DNA from 2 places in the Salinivibrio sp. IB282 genome. Region 2 is predicted to be linked to the other one. Evidence: predicted binding sites of a transcription regulator. Region 2 holds the regulator's gene; the other holds the start of a gene.
What was found. The regulator CRP, encoded in region 2, controls carbon source genes, mostly activating them, when cyclic AMP is high. The targets are predictions, from matches to a motif close to TGTGANNNNNNTCACA.
Positions count from the first base shown of each region.

Region 1: malT (HTH-type transcriptional regulator MalT) is a predicted target of CRP. The motif match lies at 9,440-9,455, and genes of this name have one in related genera.

Region 1 covers NZ_MUET01000021.1:4,908-16,299, reverse strand. The annotation lists gene BZG14_RS06620 (L,D-transpeptidase family protein) at 1-23, shown strand, start outside; gene BZG14_RS06615 (Lpp/OprI family alanine-zipper lipoprotein) at 107-352, opposite strand; gene BZG14_RS06610 (copper chaperone PCu(A)C) at 538-1,014, opposite strand; gene BZG14_RS06605 (SCO family protein) at 1,017-1,604, opposite strand; gene BZG14_RS06600 (hypothetical protein) at 1,601-2,080, opposite strand; gene BZG14_RS06595 (DUF368 domain-containing protein) at 2,084-3,013, opposite strand; partial or broken gene BZG14_RS16000 (PAS domain S-box protein) at 3,183-4,862, opposite strand; partial or broken gene BZG14_RS06585 (alpha-1,6-glucosidase domain-containing protein) at 5,192-6,369, opposite strand; gene malT (HTH-type transcriptional regulator MalT) at 6,580-9,288, opposite strand; gene BZG14_RS06575 (glycogen/starch/alpha-glucan phosphorylase) at 9,795-11,392, shown strand, end outside.
Region 2 covers NZ_MUET01000043.1:5,715-14,781, reverse strand. The annotation lists gene BZG14_RS09975 (DUF1338 domain-containing protein) at 1-569, shown strand, start outside; gene BZG14_RS09970 (hypothetical protein) at 639-1,505, opposite strand; gene crp (cAMP-activated global transcriptional regulator CRP) at 1,636-2,268, opposite strand; gene BZG14_RS09960 (phosphoribulokinase) at 2,518-3,387, opposite strand; gene BZG14_RS09955 (YheU family protein) at 3,444-3,662, opposite strand; gene BZG14_RS09950 (hydrolase) at 3,791-4,780, opposite strand; gene BZG14_RS09945 (TIGR02444 family protein) at 4,764-5,240, opposite strand; gene BZG14_RS09940 (ABC transporter ATP-binding protein) at 5,249-7,177, opposite strand; gene kefG (glutathione-regulated potassium-efflux system ancillary protein KefG) at 7,375-7,956, shown strand; gene kefB (glutathione-regulated potassium-efflux system protein KefB) at 7,949-9,067, shown strand, end outside.

The DNA.
Region 1 (11,392 bases), on a different contig from region 2:
CAGTGAGGCGAACGAAGGAGTAAACGTCAGATAACAGCATGAAAACGGCGCATGGCGTAGCGCCGTTTTGTTTATTCAATGCGTCGTCGGTGCTTAAGTCGATACGCTACTTGGTATACGACTGCGCCATATTATCAATGCGCTTGTTAGCACGTTTGGCTTCGTCATAGGCCATTTGAGAGGTATCTTTGGTATCACTCACGTCGCTTTTCATCATAGAAACGTCGTTAGAGAGCGCATCGACTTTCGCGGATAAATCATCAACACTTTGTTGTAGTGCGGTGTTGCTAGTACAGCCGACGAGCAACACGGTTGAAGCTATTGCTGCTAGCGCCATTGGACGGATTTTCATAGAGAACCTCGCTATTGTTGTTGGAGATAGCAATCACGTCAAAAGGGTCACGCGCAAGCGCGACTACCTTTTACCATAGACGCTGGTAGGGGATTTTGCTGCTGAATCCTCAACTTGGCGGCCATACCTTGACACAGTTAACATTTAACGCGCTGTTCGACCCATCCATCGAGACACGTTAAAGACTATTCGTGGTGATGATTTCCTTCATCGCTATGGTGCTGCATACCATCCATGACTGATTTCACTGGGATCTGCTTGGTCAGTGAATGACCGTCTGCAGTGTTTAAGGTCAACGAAATGTGCTCGCCTACTTTGAGTGGCTGGGTAAGATCAAATAGCATCACATGCAGGCCTCCTGGCTTTAATGTGACTTGCTCGCCTTCAGGCACCAAGATTTGCGCAATTTGTCGCATTTCCATCATGCCATCTACCATGGCATGCTCATGCAACTCTACCCGTTTCGCCGCCGGTGTACTCGCACTCACCACCCGTTTTAGCACCTTGCTTTGATTATCGAGCACCATGAAAGCGGCGCTATTTGGTGCGCCAGGTGCAGTGGCACGCGCGTAGGCATCATGAATAAAAAACTCACCATGGGCATGCACCAATGGGGCAACCATAAAAGCGATAGCGGCAATAAAAGATTTGAATGATGTCATTGTTATTCCTTGTTTTGACCAGTCACCCGTTCAATCGCTGCGATCAGCATCTCAGGGTTTAAGGTGTGAGGGACTTTCTCTACGAGTTCACCGTTCGGTGAGAGAAAATAAAAAAAGGAGCTATGGTCAACGGCATAGTCCATGGCGGAGTCTTCCAGCTCGGTGATGCGATATAAAACTCCGTAACGGTTTGCCAGCTGGGCGATTTGTGCTTCTGAACCACTGACGCCGGTGATGGCCGGATGGAAAAAATGGGCATACTCCGCGGCTTTTTCGCTGGTATCACGCTTTGGGTCGAGGGTGATAAAGACTGGCGACACCGCGTTTCGTGTCGACTCAGGGAGCGATTTTAACGCAGCAGATAGTACGGCGAGCGAGGTGGGACAAACATCAGGACAATGGGTATAACCGAAGTAAACAATGCGCGGACGTGGGTCATCGGTATTGTAAAGGTTAAACGGTTGCCCTTGTGATTGTAATGCACCCGCTTGTGCCTGCTTTTGTGACGTTTGATAGTGATCAAATAGCGCGCGGGCACCCAAGCCAAAACAAACGGCAATAATGGCGACAAGCCAAGCTTTCTTACTCATAGTCGCTCCATGCTTACTTTAATGGGGAATAGCGTGTTTGCATCATCATTAAGTGTAATGGTTCCCGCCCAGGTCATGCTGTCTTCAGTGCAAACGGGCAGCATCAATTGCCCTTGGTAAGTCAGTTTATCGGTTTGTTTAAGCACCAGCCGATATTCCCCCATATTCATTTCGACGCCTTGGAGCTTCACGAGCAAGGTATCCGTGTTAAGCGCCTGGGGGGCGGTTACCGTGAGGGTATTGGCGTGTAGTGGATGAACCACTGGATTGCCTAAGTGGGCTTGATAACCCTTGTATTGGCACGTTTGCTGATTTAGCGAACAGTAGGCGGCTGGCGCGACGGTTGAACTCGAAGCGGTCGAGAAAAAGCCAGATAGCCAAGAGGGAAGAAAAAAAGCCATCACTGCCAGCATTAAGAGACCGACAGTGATAAACAATGGGCGACTCACGGGTGATTGTGAGGGTGATATATGCATTATTTAGTCCTGCTTAGGCGAGAAACGCTCCAGCAATAATACCAGCACAAAGCCACCTATCATGGCAATGATGGCCAAGCTAACTTGTGCCGGGTGTCCCACGATTGCCTCGTACGCGCCCGGTAGAAGGTTATCTTGCATCAGAGGCACTTGCTCACCGGATGAGTTGGTACGCCATGTAAGCGTGTGTTTCCACGGCCAGATTTTACCTAGCGTGCCCAACATCAGGCCGGTCAGAAACGCGAGCGTTAGCGCGTAGTAGCGGCGCAGCAGCCATGACAACAGGTGCGAAAAGGTCAATAAGCCAGTCACCGCGCCCACCGCAAATAATCCCAGTAAGCCAAACTGCGTTTGATGAACCGCATCTAGGATCGGACTGTACATTCCCAGCAACAGCAGAATAAAACTGCCAGAGATCCCAGGCAAAATCATAGCGCAAATCGCGATGGCGCCGGCGAGAAAGACGGTGAGCGGCGAGGCGGTGAGCTGCAACGGGTTCGCAATAGTAATCCAATAGGCAAACCCGATCCCTAGCAGTGCGGCGAGAACGGTTTTAGGCCTTATTCTGGGGGCGGGCAATTGTTTGGCAATATGCAACGCTGAAGCGATGATCAAGCCAAAGAAAAACGACCACAGTGGGATCGGGTGATGGGTGAGCATCCAGCTTATCCCTTTGGCCAAACTGGCAATACTGGTCAGAATGCCGGCTAAGAGCACACAAAGAAAGGTGCCGTTGATATGGTGCCAGACGGCCTTGAACCCTTCCTTGCGCCAGAGTGTAAAAAGGCGCGGCGTGATACGCCGAATACTCTCAAGTAACTGGGTGTAGATACCAGTAATAAATGCGATGGTGCCGCCAGAGACACCAGGAACCACATCTGCAGCCCCCATCGCCATGCCTTTAAGGTAAGTTGAGACCAGGTTCTTGATCATAATGCTATTCATCGATAAAAAGCTAAGGGCTGCATTATACCGAGATGAATCGTCAGTGATAGGCCTGCTTATACTAGGACGACTAGTCGTCTTCGCCATTTAAATTTTGAAGAGCATCAGCTAGTGCCCTCACGCGTTCATTCGTTTGATCGACAAGGCGACGAATTTCGGCTGCAGACTCTCCAGAGCGTTGTGCCAATTGTCGTACTTCATCGGCGACCACGGCAAAACCTCGGCCCGACTCACCGGCCCGAGCTGCTTCAATAGCTGCGTTGAGCGCAAGTAAGTTTGTCTGTTCGGCGATGCCGTTTATTACACCAATAATTTGTTGTATTTCGCTGCTAGATGCTTCGACTTTTGTCATTTCCTTCTCCGTTACATCAACAGCTTGGGCTCTATTGGTCACATCAATACCGTAGGAGACGAGGTACACAGGGTTCCCTTCGGAGTCAAAAATGGGGGCGACGACAGTATCGAAACGGCGTTCGCTTCCGTCTGCAGCTGTAAACGGCAGTACTTCTTTTATTTGTTTACCCGAGAGCACATCGCTAAATGTCGGTTCTCCGAGCTTATTCTTGAGGTTGTTGCTTAGAATTTCTGAGTTCGACGATGTTTCTGCGCGTAAGTGGTCAAGCATGTACGAATTAAACGAATCAGGTGTACCGTCAAGACTCCACTGCATAATGCCGTTGCTGACACTGATCGCATCAAATCGACGTTCTGCCTCAAGTGATCGTTGTTTCGCTTCGGTGATATCAGCTTGAATAGAAATAAAGCTAGATAACTGTCCGTTATCATCAAAAATTGGATTGATAGAGACAGATATCCAATAGGCATCACCGTGTTTGTTATAATTAAGGAGCTCGTCGTAAAAGGGTTCGCGATTTTTTAGTTTTTGTGAGATTTTCGCGACAGTTTCGGTGTTAGTTCCTGGCCCTTGAAGCATGGTACCTGGTTTTTTGCCGCGCATTTCCGACATTGTATAACCTGTAAGTTTTTCAAACCCTTGGTTAACATAACGGGTATAGCCGTCAGCATCGGTAATGATGACTGAGTTATCTGTCTCATTTGCTACCATCGACAGCATTTTGAATTCTTCCCGACGCTCAACTTCCTCTGTGACGTCTTTGACAAACGCGGTGTACTGAATCTCGTCATCAAGTTCTATTTTAGATATTGAGAAACTTCCCCAACGGTTTTCACCATTTTTACGTACGAAAGGGACTTCGCGGGTGGAGCCCACAATTTTGTTGATACCGGTTCTTCGGTTTCGATTGACTAATTCATCATGCTCATGACGGTGTTGTTCAGGCACCAACATTTTTACGTTATGGCCTAGCATTTCGTCCCGAGAGTATCCCCACATTTGCTCAGCAGATTTATTAGCAAAGGTGATGCAGTTACGGCCATCGATAGTCACGACTGCATCTAGAGCTTGCTCGAGGGTTTGATGAACAATCTCTTGAGCTTGTTTTTGTGAAGAGATATCGTGAACAAATGCGGTGTAAGTAGATTTTCCAGCATGTTTAATATGGTTTAACGAGATGTTCACCCATACACGAGTTCTATCTTTTCTTTCTAACTGTACATCGCGAGATGTTCCGACGATGCGATTTTCTTGGGTCGTACGGTGATGATTAATGAACCCGTCATGACTGCCCCGAATTTCTTCTGGAACCAGCATTTTGACGTTGTGACCTAATACTTCATTGCGTTGATAACCCCACAGCGATTCAGCAGCATCGTTGAAATAGATAACATCATTTTTTTCGTCGATGGTCACGATAGCGTGTATCGACTGATCCAGTGTTTTTTTATAACGTCCATCAACGACCAAATCTTTTAACATTCACTTATTCCTTATTGACCGCTCACACTCCTCGGTGACTATTGATGAGTGTGATGTCAGTTCCAATTAGAGAGAAATACCGTATCACATCCTGTACTCGGGTGTTGAGTGAACCGATCAGCGTTTATGCCAATAGCAACACAAAAAACGAGGAAATACTGTCAAAGCGTATTCAAGCGTTGATATCACTATAAATAACGCGAGCGCGGGCCAGAAAACTCGTGTATTTAACGGCTTTTTAAAGGAAGGCTAGGTTGATGATGATGGCGTTAAGCCTGTATGTCCGGGCGGCAAGTGGAGTGGGGGAGCCGGACTCCCCCAAATGATGGTTAAGGCTGTTGAGGTTTCTCGAACACGGCGACGGACCAAGCGGGTACAGTGAGTTTGCCGTTGGTCACTTGAGCGGGCTGTTGGTTATACGCTATCGAGCCGTTGCCCGCATTGGCTTGCAAGCTGTGAAGCTGATAGCCGGTGGCGTCGATGTTGGCAAAGTCATTGACCGCCGCGCCTGAGGCATTGATCGCGACGATAATCCCGTCACGCGTTGCATCCATCGTGCTGTCGAGCAGACTGCCACTGTTATCAATTTTCATCACAATTAGCCCTGAAATTTGTGAGGCGCCTGTATTGTGAAAGCTGACACGTTGGTTGATCACGCTGCCTTGGCCCAGATTGAACAGCCCTGACGACGTACGCAGCGCCACCAGCTCATTAAAGTAGCTGTCCATGTTGCTGATTGCCTGTGGCGTTGGTTTGGCCTCGTTGTTGTGGTTGGCAATCACGGTTTCAATCATCGGCCAGTTGTAGCCGTCTTTATCTTCACGCGGCAGCCCTTGATCCCACTGCGTGGTTTGTTGGGTAAAGTCGACGCGGTTATACCAATCGCCCGAATCATATGAGTCACGCTGCATGGATTTTGAACGAAGCATCTCGCTGCCCATGTGAATAAAAGGCACCCCTTGTCCCAACAGTGCAGTGGAGAGTGACACGGCCTGGGCACGGACGCGTGTCGCGAGCGGCATGGCGTAAGGGAATTTGTATTGATTGTTATCCCACAAGGTTTGGTTGTCGTGCTTGGAGACATAGTTTTGGATCTCCCAAGCATCTTGTGCGTAGCCAGCCGGTTGACCGTTGTAATCGACCTCGTCGCCTCGGACCGTATCTCCATTGGCAATTTGTAACTGAAAATCTTTTAAATTACCCGCCATACCCAAACGGACTAAATCGGCGTTATGCAGGGCACTGGCTCTTTCCCCGTTGCTTTGCTGTTGCAGATCATTGGGCGCGACCCATTGACCATTACCAAAGCCTTGGTTTTTACGCAGGTACTCGCCGCCATCGAATGGACCGCCGCCACGAACCGCATCACGAAGTCGGTCAGAAAACGAACCAATACCTGTGCCGGCCAGGTTTGCTTGGGTGGCTTGGACAAACTGGCGATCGTTGGCGACTTCTTCCAACCTTCACCATGATAGTCGCGATGGCAACCGATGCGCCGAGCGGTTGCAAAAAGTGAGTGCGCTTCATTGATTATTCCTCATGTGTCAATACTGAGGCGCAGCATACTGAAGGGCGACACCTACCATGCGTGATCGGGTTAAAACTCAGCGTGTTATGGCAGAAAAGATGATGAAATTCAGTAAAGTATCACGAAAAGTAGGGGGAGAGCGAAAGACCACTACGCCCCCGAAAAGTCTGGGGGCGTAGGCATAGATGACTAGTTACCCATAAGCTGAAGGAGGTTTTCGGCGGTGACGACCGCTTCTTTACGGTTAGCAATATTGAGCTTTTGGTAAAGGTTACGGATATGGGTTTTGATGGTGGTACCGGCGACATCCAGTTCATGAGCAATTTGCTCGTTACTAAACCCGGAATAAATCAAGCCGAGCACTTGCCATTCGCGTTGCGTCAGGGAGCTGGTTCGCACCAGCTCTGGCACGTTAGGGTGCTTGACCAGTTTTTCGACAAAGGCTTCATCAAAGTGGGTGGAGCGTGAGCGCTGATGGCTGGCGATTTCTTTTAATAGCTGCTGTGCCCGGTGGCGCTCTAATGCGCCGAGCGCATGTTGTTCAATCAACGCGTGCAGCAATGATGAGAGCGCATCACCTTCGATTAAAAAGTTACCCATCATCCCGGTTTGATTGGTTAGGATCAGGGCATCTTGCAAGAGACTTTTGGCGTATTCCGTCTCTTGCACTTTACTGGCGAGCACGGCCTCGACGATGAGATTGCGGTTTTTATCCGTCACTAAGTTGGCCCGGTTCGCTTCGCGGCGCAGAAAATCGACCGCTTGACGTGCTTGATCATACTGACCCAAATGCAGGTGCGCGCGGGCAATGTTTCGCCACTGAAGCTGGCTAAAGTGGTTGCAGGCGGTCGCGGGGCGAACGGCTTGATGTAACCACTCATCCATATTGGTCAGTTCGTTTTTGGCGTGCCAATAGAGCAATAGCGAGAGTGACGCGTTAGCGGTCCAATCAACATGATAAACAGACTCTCGTAGAAGGTGCTCTATGTGCTCAATGCTTTTGGCCGCTTTATCTAACTCACCGCGACTAACAGCCACGCGCGCGAGCATAGAGTAGCTATGCAAATGCTTGCTCGGCGGTTGGTTTTCCAAAACCTGTAGCCCCTTATACGCACAGGCTTCAGCTTCATCCAGTCGGTTCCAACACCAGAGTATTTGGGCGCGAAGCCGTAGAGCAAATTCATGTAAAGGAACTTGGTGCAATTGCTGATCTTCAATGAGCTGATCGGCGCTGTCGAGCAACTCAAACGCGGCTTGCACATAGCCTTGTGCCAGGAGAATTTCACTTTGCTGTAAAATGGCCCACAGCGCTTGGTGATATACCTGATGCTGGCGCGCTAACTTTTCCGTTTGTTGCATCATGGATAAAGCGCGATCCAGTTCGCCGAGCACATGATTCACCTCGCCAACCACGGAAGTCGCGACAATACGTCCTCGGTAATTGGCGCTATCGAGTTGCTCGAGTGCTTTTTCTGCCAGCTGCATCGCTTGCTCAGGCTCATTCGCATTAATGGCTACTTGGGCAAGCAGGGCATTGGCATTGCCTTGGTAATCAATATCCAGTGGAATGTCGCGGGCTTGATACGCCTTTTCGGCACTGGCCAATAACTCGCCAACTTCGTGATACCTGTGTTGGCTTTGTGCTAACCAAGCACGCAGTAAGCTCAAATTGGGGTATTGGTATAAAAGCTCATCACTGAGCTTGATAATCGCGGATGCGAGTGTGGATAGTTCGCCACGATTGAACATACGCCAGCCGTGTTGATTGAGAATATCGGCCAGCAACGCATCGTCTTTGGCATAGCGTGCGTGGCGCAAGGCTTGATGAGGGGACTGCAGCTTTAGCCAAGCCAGTGCCGCGTGTCGATGCAAGGTTTGTTGCTGGTGGGGGATCCTGGCTTGGCGCTCGTGGGCCAAAAACTCCGCGAATAAATGGTGAAACCGGAACCAATTGTTATCCCCCTCCAGCGCATAGATAAACAAACCATAGCGATTCAGTGACTCAAGCATGCCCAGGGCGTCTTCTCGCTCGGTCAAGGCGAAAACCAGTTCATCATTGAACATTTCTAACACTGAGACTTTCATCAGAAACTGACGTGTCTCCGTGTCAAGCAAGTCGAAGACTTCTTCCGCTAGATAGTCCCAAAGATGGGCATGGTTAAATTCTGCACACGAGGCGGCGCTTTGCATTAGCGTGCGTTTTTGGTGCTGCGCTTGAATGGCGATCAGTTGCAGCGCGGATGGCCAACCTTCGACGTAGGTACATAAGGCATTCGCGGTCGATTCATCGACGCCATCGTCGATACGTTGGTTGAAAAACCGGGTTGTCTCTTCGTTATCGAACGCGAGAAGCTCGTTGCCTATCTCGATCATCAGGTCTCGCACGCGTAAGTTCGCGGTGCCCAGTGGTGGGTTAGCGCGTGACGTCACCACTAACGTGAGGTTCTCTGGCATGTGCTTGATGAAAAAGCGCATCGCTTCATGGATTTCTTCGTTATCAACCAGTTGATAGTCGTCCAGCACCAAATAGCTGGTGGCGTGAAATCCGGCCAGTTCGGCAAAAACATCAGACAAGAGCGCACGAAGTGATGAGAATTGGCGTTTTTCCGCCAGTTTTATCGTATTAGCGCAGCCTTCTTGGGTGGCTTGGTGCAACGCTTGTAATAAATAGTTTATGAAGCGAAAGCTGTCGTTATCACTGTCATCAATGCTAAACCAACCGACATTGGGTTGATCGGCGAGCCACTGGGCAGCCATGGTGGTTTTGCCATAACCGGCCGGAGAGCGAAACAGCACCAGCTTATAGTGGGGGGCTTGTTGTAAAATATCGAGCACACGCGGGCGCAATATCGCGTTATAAAGCCGTCCAGGCCGAGTCAGCTTTGATGGGATCCACATAAGACACTGTCCTTCACTACAAATGCGGTGCGTCATCTTTGGTGCGCACCTCTGTCCTGATTGCAGTGTATGTAACTTCAAAGACACAAACTATGATCTATCCCTGATCTCTTAACGGGTGCCCTAATTTAGTGCAACTACGCCTTATAATTGTGATAAATGTCACTCAATTGCCTTTTTCTTGGCTTTTTTTATCGTCGGTGTACACATTCATGTTGGTTTGTCAGGGTTTAATTTGCGCTAGCGCACAAAAATCACCAAAAGCTAGACGGTTTTTTTCATCGCCGGCTTAGACAGGCTTTTGTCTCATAGCGTGATGAAGATCACCAGTCAGTGGGCTGTGCTTCATTTTGATGAGAGCCCGCTCACTGTTGATGTGTGACCTGGCTCTCTACGCCCTGTGGTCTCCTCCTTTGATGAGAACGACGTGGGAGGATGTTTGCCGTGCTCGGGTTGGGCAGGATGACTAACCATCAAGGTTTCATTCCATTATCGAGAGCAACGACATGACACCAAAACAGCAACATGCGTTTGATAAAAGTGCGTTTAAAATCAGTATGGTTCAACACTTAACCCAGCTAGGTCACGCACCAGATACTGCTCAACTGCGTGATTGGTACCTCGCGCTTGGCCGCGCATTAGCCGAACACACGACGAGTGACTTGGTGGCCACTGAACACGATCAAGCCATTAAACAAGCGAAAAGTGTTAACTATTTATCCCTCGAGTTTTTGATTGGTCGTTTAACCGGGAACAACCTGATTAGCATGGGCTTGTACGATGCTATCGCCGATGCCGTGAGTGAGCTTGGGCTTGGGTTAACGGATTTACTCGAACAAGAGCGTGATCCGTCTCTGGGTAATGGCGGCTTGGGACGTCTGGCGGCCTGTTTTATGGACTCTTTGGCGGCACAGCAGTATCCGGCAGTGGGTTACGGATTACATTATGAATATGGGCTTTTCCGTCAGTCTTTTCATGAAGGGGCGCAGCAAGAGGCTCCTGATGCATGGCGCGAACCGGAAGGCTACCCATGGGAACTGGTACGTCCTGAATTATCCCAAATTATCGGCTTTTATGGTCATGTTGAGGTCGTTGAAGAAGCAGGGCATACCTATCGCCAATGGGTGCCAAGCTTGAAAATCCAGGCAATGCCTTGGGACTTACCCATTGTCGGTTACCAAAGTAACACCGTTTATCCATTGCGTTTGTGGGAAGGTCGAGCACTGACACCGTTCGCGCTTGATGCTTTTAATGCGGGCGAGTATACCCATGCGCAGCAAGCAGATATTGATGCGGGTAACCTGTCTAAAGTCCTTTACCCCAACGATAACCATGATTCGGGCAAGACGCTGCGCTTGATGCAGCAGTACTTCCACAGTGCCGCCTCGGTCGCAGATATCCTCCGTCGTCACCTAGAGGCAGGTCATGCTCTAGCGGCGTTGCCAGAGTATGAAACCATTCAATTAAACGACACCCACCCCACCATCGCGATTCCTGAGCTGATGCGCGTATTGCTGGATGATTATCGTCTGGGCTGGGATGAGGCGTGGTCAATCGCCAGTCGTACTTTTGCTTACACTAACCACACCTTACTGCCCGAAGCGCTGGAAACCTGGAGTGAGGCGTTGATTGCGCGCTTGCTGCCGCGTCATATGGAGATCATTTTTGAGATTAACCATCGCTTCATGCAAGAGGTAGAAGCGAAGTGGCCCGGCGATGTGGCGAAAAAGCAGGTGTTGTCAGTGATTGACGACAAAGGTGAGCGCATGGTGCGTATGGCGAATCTTTGTGTGGTTGGCTCTTATGCGGTAAATGGCGTTGCGGCGTTGCACTCTCAGTTAGTTAAGCGTGATTTATTCCCAGAATTTGATGCGCTATATCCGGGCCGCATTCAAAATGTGACCAATGGCATCACACCGCGTCGCTGGTTGAAGTTCTGTAACCCTGACTTGTCCAACTTGATCAGTGAAAAAATCGGTGAGCAGTGGCCAGCGCAATTAGAGCAACTCGAGCAGATTGCTCAATACGCCGATGATACTGCGTTTCAAAAGACATTCATGGATGTCAAAAAGCGCAACAAGCAGCGTTTGGCAGGATGGGTCAA
Region 2 (9,067 bases):
CGAAAAAGCTCAACGCCTGCCATTTTGAGCACCCCGATCCTCTGATGCCAAAAGTCTTTATTAGTGAGTTGATGGTCGAGCAATGCTCGCCCGCGCTTCAGGCGATTGTTGAGAAGCTGGTGGCACAAGTTGATGCGTCGTCACTCACAGGCAGTGACTTTCTCCATCAGGGTCGCTTGTGGGATCTTGACTGGGCAACCTATCAAACACTTGCCGAAGAGAGTGAATATGCGTCTTGGGTGGCGGCACACGGTTATGGTGCCAACCATTTTACCGTGAGTGTGAATCAGCTGAATGCGCATGATGATTGCCTCTCGGTGAATAACCAATTGCGCGACAATGGCTTTGCGATTAACGAGTCAGGCGGGGAAGTCAAAGGTGACGCGTCGGTGTATCTGGAGCAATCCTCCACCATGGCGGATCGCGTGCCAGTTGCTTTTTCTGATGACACGCAAACCATCCCGGGTGGTTTTTATGAGTTTGCTAAGCGTTATGTTCTGCCCAATGGTGAGCTTTACCAAGGTTTTGTGGCTGCCTCGGCAGACAAAATCTTTGAAAGCACCCATTAGTGCGCCACACATCGCTTAATCGACATCATAGGGAAAAGGGAGCGTATGCTATGCTCCCTTTTTTATCGTCTATTCAGCCTCGATATCGAGCCAATACGTGTCTGGAATCGCTTGTGTTTCGTTGCTTAAATGCGGGTTATCGACCCGGATCACGGTGCGTTCATCAATGTTGGCTTTTTCAAACGTTTCTTTGACCAGCGGAGCGTTGTTGAAAAACTCAATAAATGATCCGTCTTGGTATGCCGCTTCAAAAGCACCATTCAACATGTCGGCGACGTCAGCATGTTGCGGAGACACAAACAGGAACATCGGGAAGCGATAGATCAGCATCAGGTGCGGGTCAACTAACAGATTACCGTATTGTGGCCGCTCGGCTAATTCACTAAAAGGCTCAATCAAGGCACGCGGGAAGAGATCAGCACGACCTGTATCAACCACTTTGAAAATATTTTCAAAGCTCGATATTTCGCGTACGCGAAATCCCGCTGAGTTGAGCACCTTGACGTCGGCCCAGCCCTGTCCCTGAATCATGGTAAGAGACTGCAAATCACCCGCGCTACTTATCTGAGCGAGTTGGGGCTCTGTGGTTTGGTTGGTAATAAACAGGCGATGGCCGAGTAGACCACGAAACACGGGATAGCGAATGGGGATCAGTTCAGATTCCAGCGTGCGGTCGGCACCCAGCCAGTCGATAGTGAGCTTGCCTTGCTTGAGCATTTCCACCTTACGAGACTGAGAGCCAATTTGGCCGTCAAAAGCTTGCAAGGTGACAGGCTCTCCTGATTTTTCGGCAAGAAACTCAATCAGCTCAATGGCATAGAGATCAAGCGCCGACCCAGCGCGTGGCTCGGGGTGCACAATTGTGGTATTGGACACGGCATGGGCTGAAAGCACAGAGAGCGCCAAGGCGGTGAGAGAAACCATGAGTTTTTTCATAAACGATACCTTGTTAGTTTTATGTTAACCATATCGTTTTGAGTGTAGAAGTTATCCAGACGCTTGCCAGAAAGCGGAGATAAAAAAACCGACGCCAGGGCGTCGGTTGGTGATACAGAGAGCGGCGCAATTAGCGTGTGCCGTATACCACGATGGTTTTACCGTGTGCGGAAATGAGGTTTTGCTCTTCCAGCATTTTGAGGATACGTCCCACGGTTTCACGCGAACAGCCGACGATTTGGCCAATTTCCTGACGAGTGATCTTAATTTGCATACCGTCAGGGTGTGTCATGGCATCCGGCTGTTTAGCCAAGTTCAACAAGGTTTGCGCGATGCGGCCTGTGACGTCCAGGAAGGCGAGATCCCCGACCTTTTGGCTCGTTACCTGCAAACGACGCGCCATTTGTGAAGACAGGCGCATTAAGATGTCAGGATTCACTTGAATGAGCTGGCGGAACTTCTTAAATGAAATCTCTGCCACTTCACACGGTGATTTAGCGCGCACCCAAGCAGTGCGCTCTTGGTCTTCTTCGAAAAGTCCGAGCTCACCAATGAAGTCACCTTGGTTAAGGTAAGACAGGATCATTTCCTTGCCTTCTTCATCTTTGATCAGTACGGCCACAGACCCTTTCACGATGTAATACAAGGTCTCCGCCTTCTCACCTGCATGGATAAGCGTGCTTTTAGACGGATACTTATGAATATGACAATGTGAAAGGAACCACTCGAGTGTAGGGTCTGTTTGAGGTTTTCCTGGAACCATATAACTTATTTCCTCTGCATGTGTTGCCCGGCAACAACGTCCTATCTTTGTCTGAGGGGTAACCCATCAGATCATTGCACAGAATACGAAGTCTGAACGCGGGCTACAAGCTCACTGTATGTTAACAAGAGTGTATCTTTTTTTGTTGGTGATTTCTTGATTTTGATCTAGGCCAACCGCCTAAAAATCTGGCAAAAACGTGGCTAAGATCACGGCTTGAGAAGTAATACATCATGGATGCGCTACGCCTTAGCCAATCTTGCCTTTTTCTATCAATTGTTGGATCAATGGACGGATGATCAATTCCATCGCAAAGCCCATTTTTCCTCCCGGTACCACTAAGGTGTTATGCCGTGACATAAACGACCCGGTGATCATTTGCAACAGATAAGGGAAGTCGACGTTTTTCATTCCACGAAAGCGGATCACCACAAAACTTTCATCCAAAGACGGGATACCTTTGGCATTTAATGGGTTTGAGGTATCTACCGTCGGCACGCGTTGAAAGTTGATATGGGTGCGAGAAAACTGCGGGGTGATGTAGTGCAGGTAATCATCCATTGAGCGCACAATCGAGTCGGTCACCGCCTCACGAGAGTGGCCTCTATCGCGCGTATCGCGGACAAATTTTTGAATCCACTCTAGGTTGACGATCGGCACCATTCCAATCAAGAGATCGACATGCTGTGCAACATTGACATCACCATCGACCACTCCGCCGTGCAGTCCCTCGTAAAACAATACATTGGTATTGTCGGCTAAGTCTTGCCATGGCGTGAAGGTGCCAGGCATTTGGTTATAGGGCACCGCTTCATCAAAGGTATGTAAATAGCGGCGATATTTCCCGGTGCCTTGCTCACCATACTCACGGAAAAACTGCTCTAGCCGCGGGAAATCGTTGGCCGTGGGGCCAAAGTAGCTGATATGTTTGCCTTGTTCACGTGCTTTACGGATCTCGACGTCCATTTCAGGACGGGTAAAGCGATGAAAGCTATCCCCTTCTAGCCAGGCCGCTTTGATGTTCATCATCTGGAACATCTTTCGGAAGGCTTCCGAGGTGGTGGTGGTACCGGCTCCTGATGAGCCGGTGACCGCAATAATAGGATGTTTAGCCGACATGACGCGCCCTGTCATTCAGTCTGAATTTGTATCGCGATACGGCGTGTACTGCGATGCTAAGAGCCGAGTGCTGTTTTACGACGAATATCCACTGTCTCGTGCAACTCGGAATATACAATCACGGCGTCCCCGGATTGCAATTGTTGGCGAACATCATCCACTTTTTGTGCAAAGCTGACTTCTTGCTCACCATAATCGGTTCCTTCCCGTAACACAAAGTGCTCGATTAACGCTGTCAGCGTCTCGTCAGGAATCGACTGCCATGGAACCATCATACTACATCACCTTTTAGTGATCTCAGGATGGCATCCTCGGATGCCTGATGTGAATGTTGTGAATTAGCTCGCATTTTACCCGATCATACCAGTCAATGCAGTGGTTCTCTTTGCTTCCTTTGACGGTGCTAACGCGCCGACTTACTCAGTGACTCATGCGGCAAATAAGCGGCGAGCCAGCCAGGCACCGCTTGCTCAAGCCAAAACTGAGGTTGGCGCCAACTACCGGCGACAAAGCCAACATGGCCGCCATGCTCAGTGAGTTGATAGTCAATGTTCGCGGGTAATGGGGAGGTTGGGATCACCGCGTCGGTCATAAAAGGATCGTCTTTGGCATGAATGATGGCCAACGGTGTCTTAATGGTATTAAGCACGGAAAGGCCGCTACAGGCGTGATAATAATGGTGCGCATCGTCAAAGCCATGAAGCGGGGCAGTCACGGTTTGGTCAAACTCGAACAAGGTTTTTATCGTCGGGCGCTCCCCCGCGTGCCATCGGCCCACTTGCTGATGACGTGTGAGTTTTTCCGCTAGGGTTTGGCGCATCGAGCGCAACAAATAGGCTTGATAAATACGGGAAAAGCCTTGTTGGATACGCATCGAGCAAGCGGCAAGGTCAAGTGGCGGCGACACGGCGCAACCACAGGCCACGATGGGATCATCGTGATAGTCCGCCAGGTAACGCACCAGCATGTTCCCCCCCAAAGAGACCCCGACTGCGCCAATTTGACTCTTTGGATAGGTTTGACGTAAATGGGTGAAGAAGGCACGCGCGTCCTGGGTTTCTCCCGAGTGATAGGTTCGCGCGGCACGATTAAGGCGGCCACTGCAGCTGCGAAAGTGCATCACCACGCCGCACCAACCTTGGCGTTGGAAGGCCGCGAGCAAGCCGTTGGCATAGGGGCTGTCGAAACTGCCTGCTAAGCCATGGAATAAAACAACAATCGGCTGTCCAGGCTGCGGCTGATGTGTCCATGCCAGATCGACAAAATCGCCATCAGGCAGATCAAATTGCTGCCAGCGAGGGGTGAAAAGCGGGGCTCGACGCAAAAAGCGAGGCAACAAGGTTTGTAAGTGCGCGTTCCGCGCGCTGGGAATGGGTTTAAACGGTGTCATCATGGTTGCTTCCCTCTTCCTCGGCGGGCGTCACCTTCAGTGATGTATATAGGTTGCGTGCTGATGGTGACAGCTGACGGCAATAGTAGGCGAGAGGAGAGGCGGTGTCCGTGAGCCAGGTTTGACGATTGAGGGCATCGACTAAATCTTGCTGTTGGAATTTTTCTAAACTGAGCTCAAAGTTGAGCATTTTTTTGTACTGCCCACTGCCGACCCGCGGCTTCAACTCTCGCCGAAGGTGACGATAGGCAATAAGCAAATGCTCAGAGCGGCTTAACGCATGCTTCAGTTGTGTGAGGCTCTCGGGCGCAAGCCCATAGCCGTGTTGTTCAATCCAGGCGAGTAACAAGGCAAGATTCACGTTGCCTTGGTGCTCGTCTTGCAGCCTGAGGCAAGCTTGCTTTACCTCGGGCTTGCCATAATGATGTAAACAAAACTGCCACAGGTCGGCGGGATTCGCCATCCCAGGGGTTAGTCCTGATTGAATGTCGCCTCCAGGGCTTCCAGCTCTTCTTGTCGCTCCATCCATTCTTGTTCCACCTCTTCGAGCGTCGATTTAGCATCCGCTTGACGTTGCAATTGCGCCGTGAGCCGCGCCTTATTATCACTGTGGTAAATCTCGGGGTCCGCCAACTGATTTTCTGCGTCAGAGATAATGGCAGAGAGTTGTTCTATCTGTGTGTCGAGATTGTCAATTTTTTTCCGCAAAGGCGCGGTTTGCTTACGTAACTCGGCATCGCGGCGTTTTTGTGCTTTACGATCCACCTGTGTTTGTTGCGGCGCCGTTTTCTCCGCGGCCGCTTGTTTTTTGCTCTCAGCGCGATCAGCGCGCTGTTGATCGGTCAGCCAACGGTGATAATCGTTCAAGTCTCCATCAAAGGGTAGCACTGCGCCATTGTCGACCAAATACAAGTCATCGGTGGTGGCGCGCAGCAAGAAGCGATCGTGACTGACAATCACCATCGCACCCTCGTAAGACTGCAAGGCGAGTGTCAGCGCTTGGCGCATATCCAAGTCCAGATGGTTGGTTGGCTCATCGAGTAACAGTAAGTTCGGTTTTTGCCATACCAATAAGGCGAGCACCAAGCGGGCTTTTTCGCCTCCAGAGAAGGGCCCGATGGGCTCGAGCGCCTTGTCGCCTTGAAAGCCAAACCGGCCGAGAAAATCACGTAAGGTTTGCTCAGCGGTGGTGGGGGCTAACCGGTTTAGGTGCTGAAGTGGCGTATCGTCGATGCGCAACGTATCGAGTTGGTGTTGGGCAAAGTAGCCAATTTTCACCCCTTGTGAATAGGTTAATTCACCGGCCATGGCGGGTAAGCTGCCCGCGAGGAGTTTAATCAGGGTCGACTTACCCGCCCCATTGCGCCCCAGCAAGCCAATGCGTGCCCCCGGTACCAGGTTAAGGCGAATGTTTTCAATAATAGGTGTCTTATCATAACCCGCCGCCACTTTGTCCATCATTAAAATGGGGGTGGGTAAGGCGTCCGGCGTGAAGAAGGTAAAACTAAACGGGTTATCGTATTGCGCGGGCAATACCTTCTCCATCCGCTCAAGGGCTTTGATCCGGCTTTGCGCTTGGCGGGCCTTGGTGGCTTTGTAACGAAAGCGATCGATATACGATTGCATGTGGGCAATTTGCTTTTGTTGCTTTTCGTACTGCGCCTGTTGTTGGGCCAATTTTTGCGCGCGCATTTGCTCAAAGTCGGAATAATTACCCGTGTATTCATTGAGCTGTTGATGCTCGATGTGAATGATGCGATTGACAACAGGATCCAAGAAATCCCGGTCGTGAGAGATCAACACCAAGGTACCTGGATATTGCTGTAGCCATTTTTCTAGCCACATGACCGCATCGAGATCTAGGTGGTTAGTGGGTTCATCGAGCAACAATAGATCAGAGCGACATAATAGCGCTTGTGCTAAGTTCAGCCGCATTCGCCAGCCACCTGAGAACTGGGTGAGTGACCAGTGGATTTGTGGTTGGCTAAAGCCCAAACCATCTAATAAGCTGGCCGCACGCGCTTCAATGGTATAACCACCAATGGCATCCAATTTATCGTGTAACATCGCCACCGCGTTACCGTCATCACGGGCTTCGGCGTCGCGTAGGGCTTGCTGTAGCGCGCGGTATTCGCTGTCGCCATCAATCACGTACTCGAGCGCGCTTTTGTCGAGCGCGGGGGTTTCTTGCGCCACCCATGCTACCTGCCACTGACTCGGGTAGTCACAATGGCCGGCATCCAACGATAATTGATGGCGCAGCAAGGCAAACAGACTCGATTTGCCACAGCCATTTTTGCCCACCAGACCGACTTTGTCGCCCGGTGAGATAGTGGCAGAAGTGTGGTCAAGCAGGGGCTTACCCCCTCGAAGCAGTTGAATATCGGAGAAGCGAATCATGATTTCTCAGTCTGTCTCGGGTTGATGGGTGCGCATTGTCGCGCGGTCGTTATACCAGCTTGATACCGGGATTGCCAAATTCTACCGCGTCATCCCACTGGTCAGACACAGACGGGGCATGTTTGTGTGTTAAAGTTAAAAACACGGAATAAATGAACAGATTGCGTTCTGACCATAATCATAAGACAAGGAAGCCTATGCCCCGAGATAAGGCTGAAAGCCCCTCTCTTCCCAAGGTACTGGTGATTTTTGCTCACCCCGACCCCGATGAATCCGTTGCCAATCGTCGTTTAATTGAGGCCATTACGCCGCTGGCCCATGTCAGCGTGCACGATATTTACGCCGCCTACCCGGATTTTGTGGTGGACGTCCATCATGAGCGCGCGTTGGTCACTGACGCCGATGTGTTGGTCTTTCAGCATCCACTGCAAATGTATTCCTGTCCGGCGCTGTTGAAAGAGTGGATAGATGTGGTGCTCGGGAAAGGGTTTGCACATGGGCAAGGCGGGGATGCGTTGGCCGGTAAAACCTGCCGCTTTGTGGTGACCACCGGGGGAGCGGCCGAAGCGTTTAGTCAACAAGGTTACAACAAATATTCGATGGCCGAGCTACTGCAGCCTTTTGAGTTAACCGCCTCATTATGTCGGATGGATTGGATCCCACCGTTGGTCTTGCACTGGGCGCGCCGCGTTGGCGATGCCGATCGCGAAGCGTTTGCTGAGATTTATGCCGATTGGCTCGCTGACCCATTGGCGCACCAAGGAGGCGAGGATGGATAACAACCTCTTATCGGTGGCCTTTGTTTTTTTATTGGCGGCGGTGATTGCGGTTCCTCTTGCCCAGCGCTTGGGTATGGGCTCGGTGCTTGGCTATTTGCTGGCAGGCATAGTGATCGGGCCCTGGGGGCTGGGCCTGGTCCGTGATGTGGATGCGATTCTCCATTTTGCCGAATTTGGCGTGGTGCTGCTGCTTTTTCTGATTGGCTTGGAGCTTAACCCTAAAAAGCTATTGAAAATGTGGCGCCCTATTATCGGCCTTGGTGGTAGCCAAGTGGTGCTGACCGGGATCGTGATAGGGTCATTAAGTATCTTCGCTGGGCTCACGTTGCCACAAGGCGTGGTGATCGGGGCGGGGCTGGCGCTTTCTTCTACCGCGATTGCGATGAAAATCATCGAAGACCAACGTTTAATGCGCAGCGAAACCGGACAATCTGGATTTGCCGTTTTATTATTTCAAGATATCGCCGTGATCCCGATACTGGCTGTGATCCCAGCGTTGGCCGGTGGCAGTGCTGGCAGTTGGCTCGACGTATTATGGATGTTTGTCGGCATTGGTATTTTGCTGGTGGGCGGTCATTTCCTTCTGCGTCCGCTGTTTCGTTTAGTGGCCATGAGCGGCGTCACCGAGCTATTTACAGTGACCTCGCTGGCCTTGGTGATCGGGATTGCCCTGGCGATGCAAGCGTTAGGCCTATCGATGGCGCTGGGGGCGTTTCTTGCGGGCGTATTGCTTGCGGAAAGTGAATACCGTCATGAATTAGAAACCGCGATTGAGCCTTTTAAAGGTTTGTTGCTTGGGCTGTTCTTTATTGCAGTGGGAATGACCGTTGATCTCGGTCTATTGCTCGACTACCCACTGGCCATACTGGGAGCGGTCGCGGCGTTGATCTTGGTGAAGACCTTGCTGCTTTATGGCTTGGCGCGTGCCTTTGGGGTGGTGCCAAAAGCGCGCAGTCAAATGGCGGTATTACTCAGCCAAGGGGGAGAGTTTGCGTTTGTTATTTTCAATGCAGCGCGTAGCCAGGGCTTACTTGACCAAGAGTTAAACGCGTTTTTGTTGGTGGTGGTGAGCTTGTCGATGATGACCACGCCTTTAATGCTGACGCTTCAA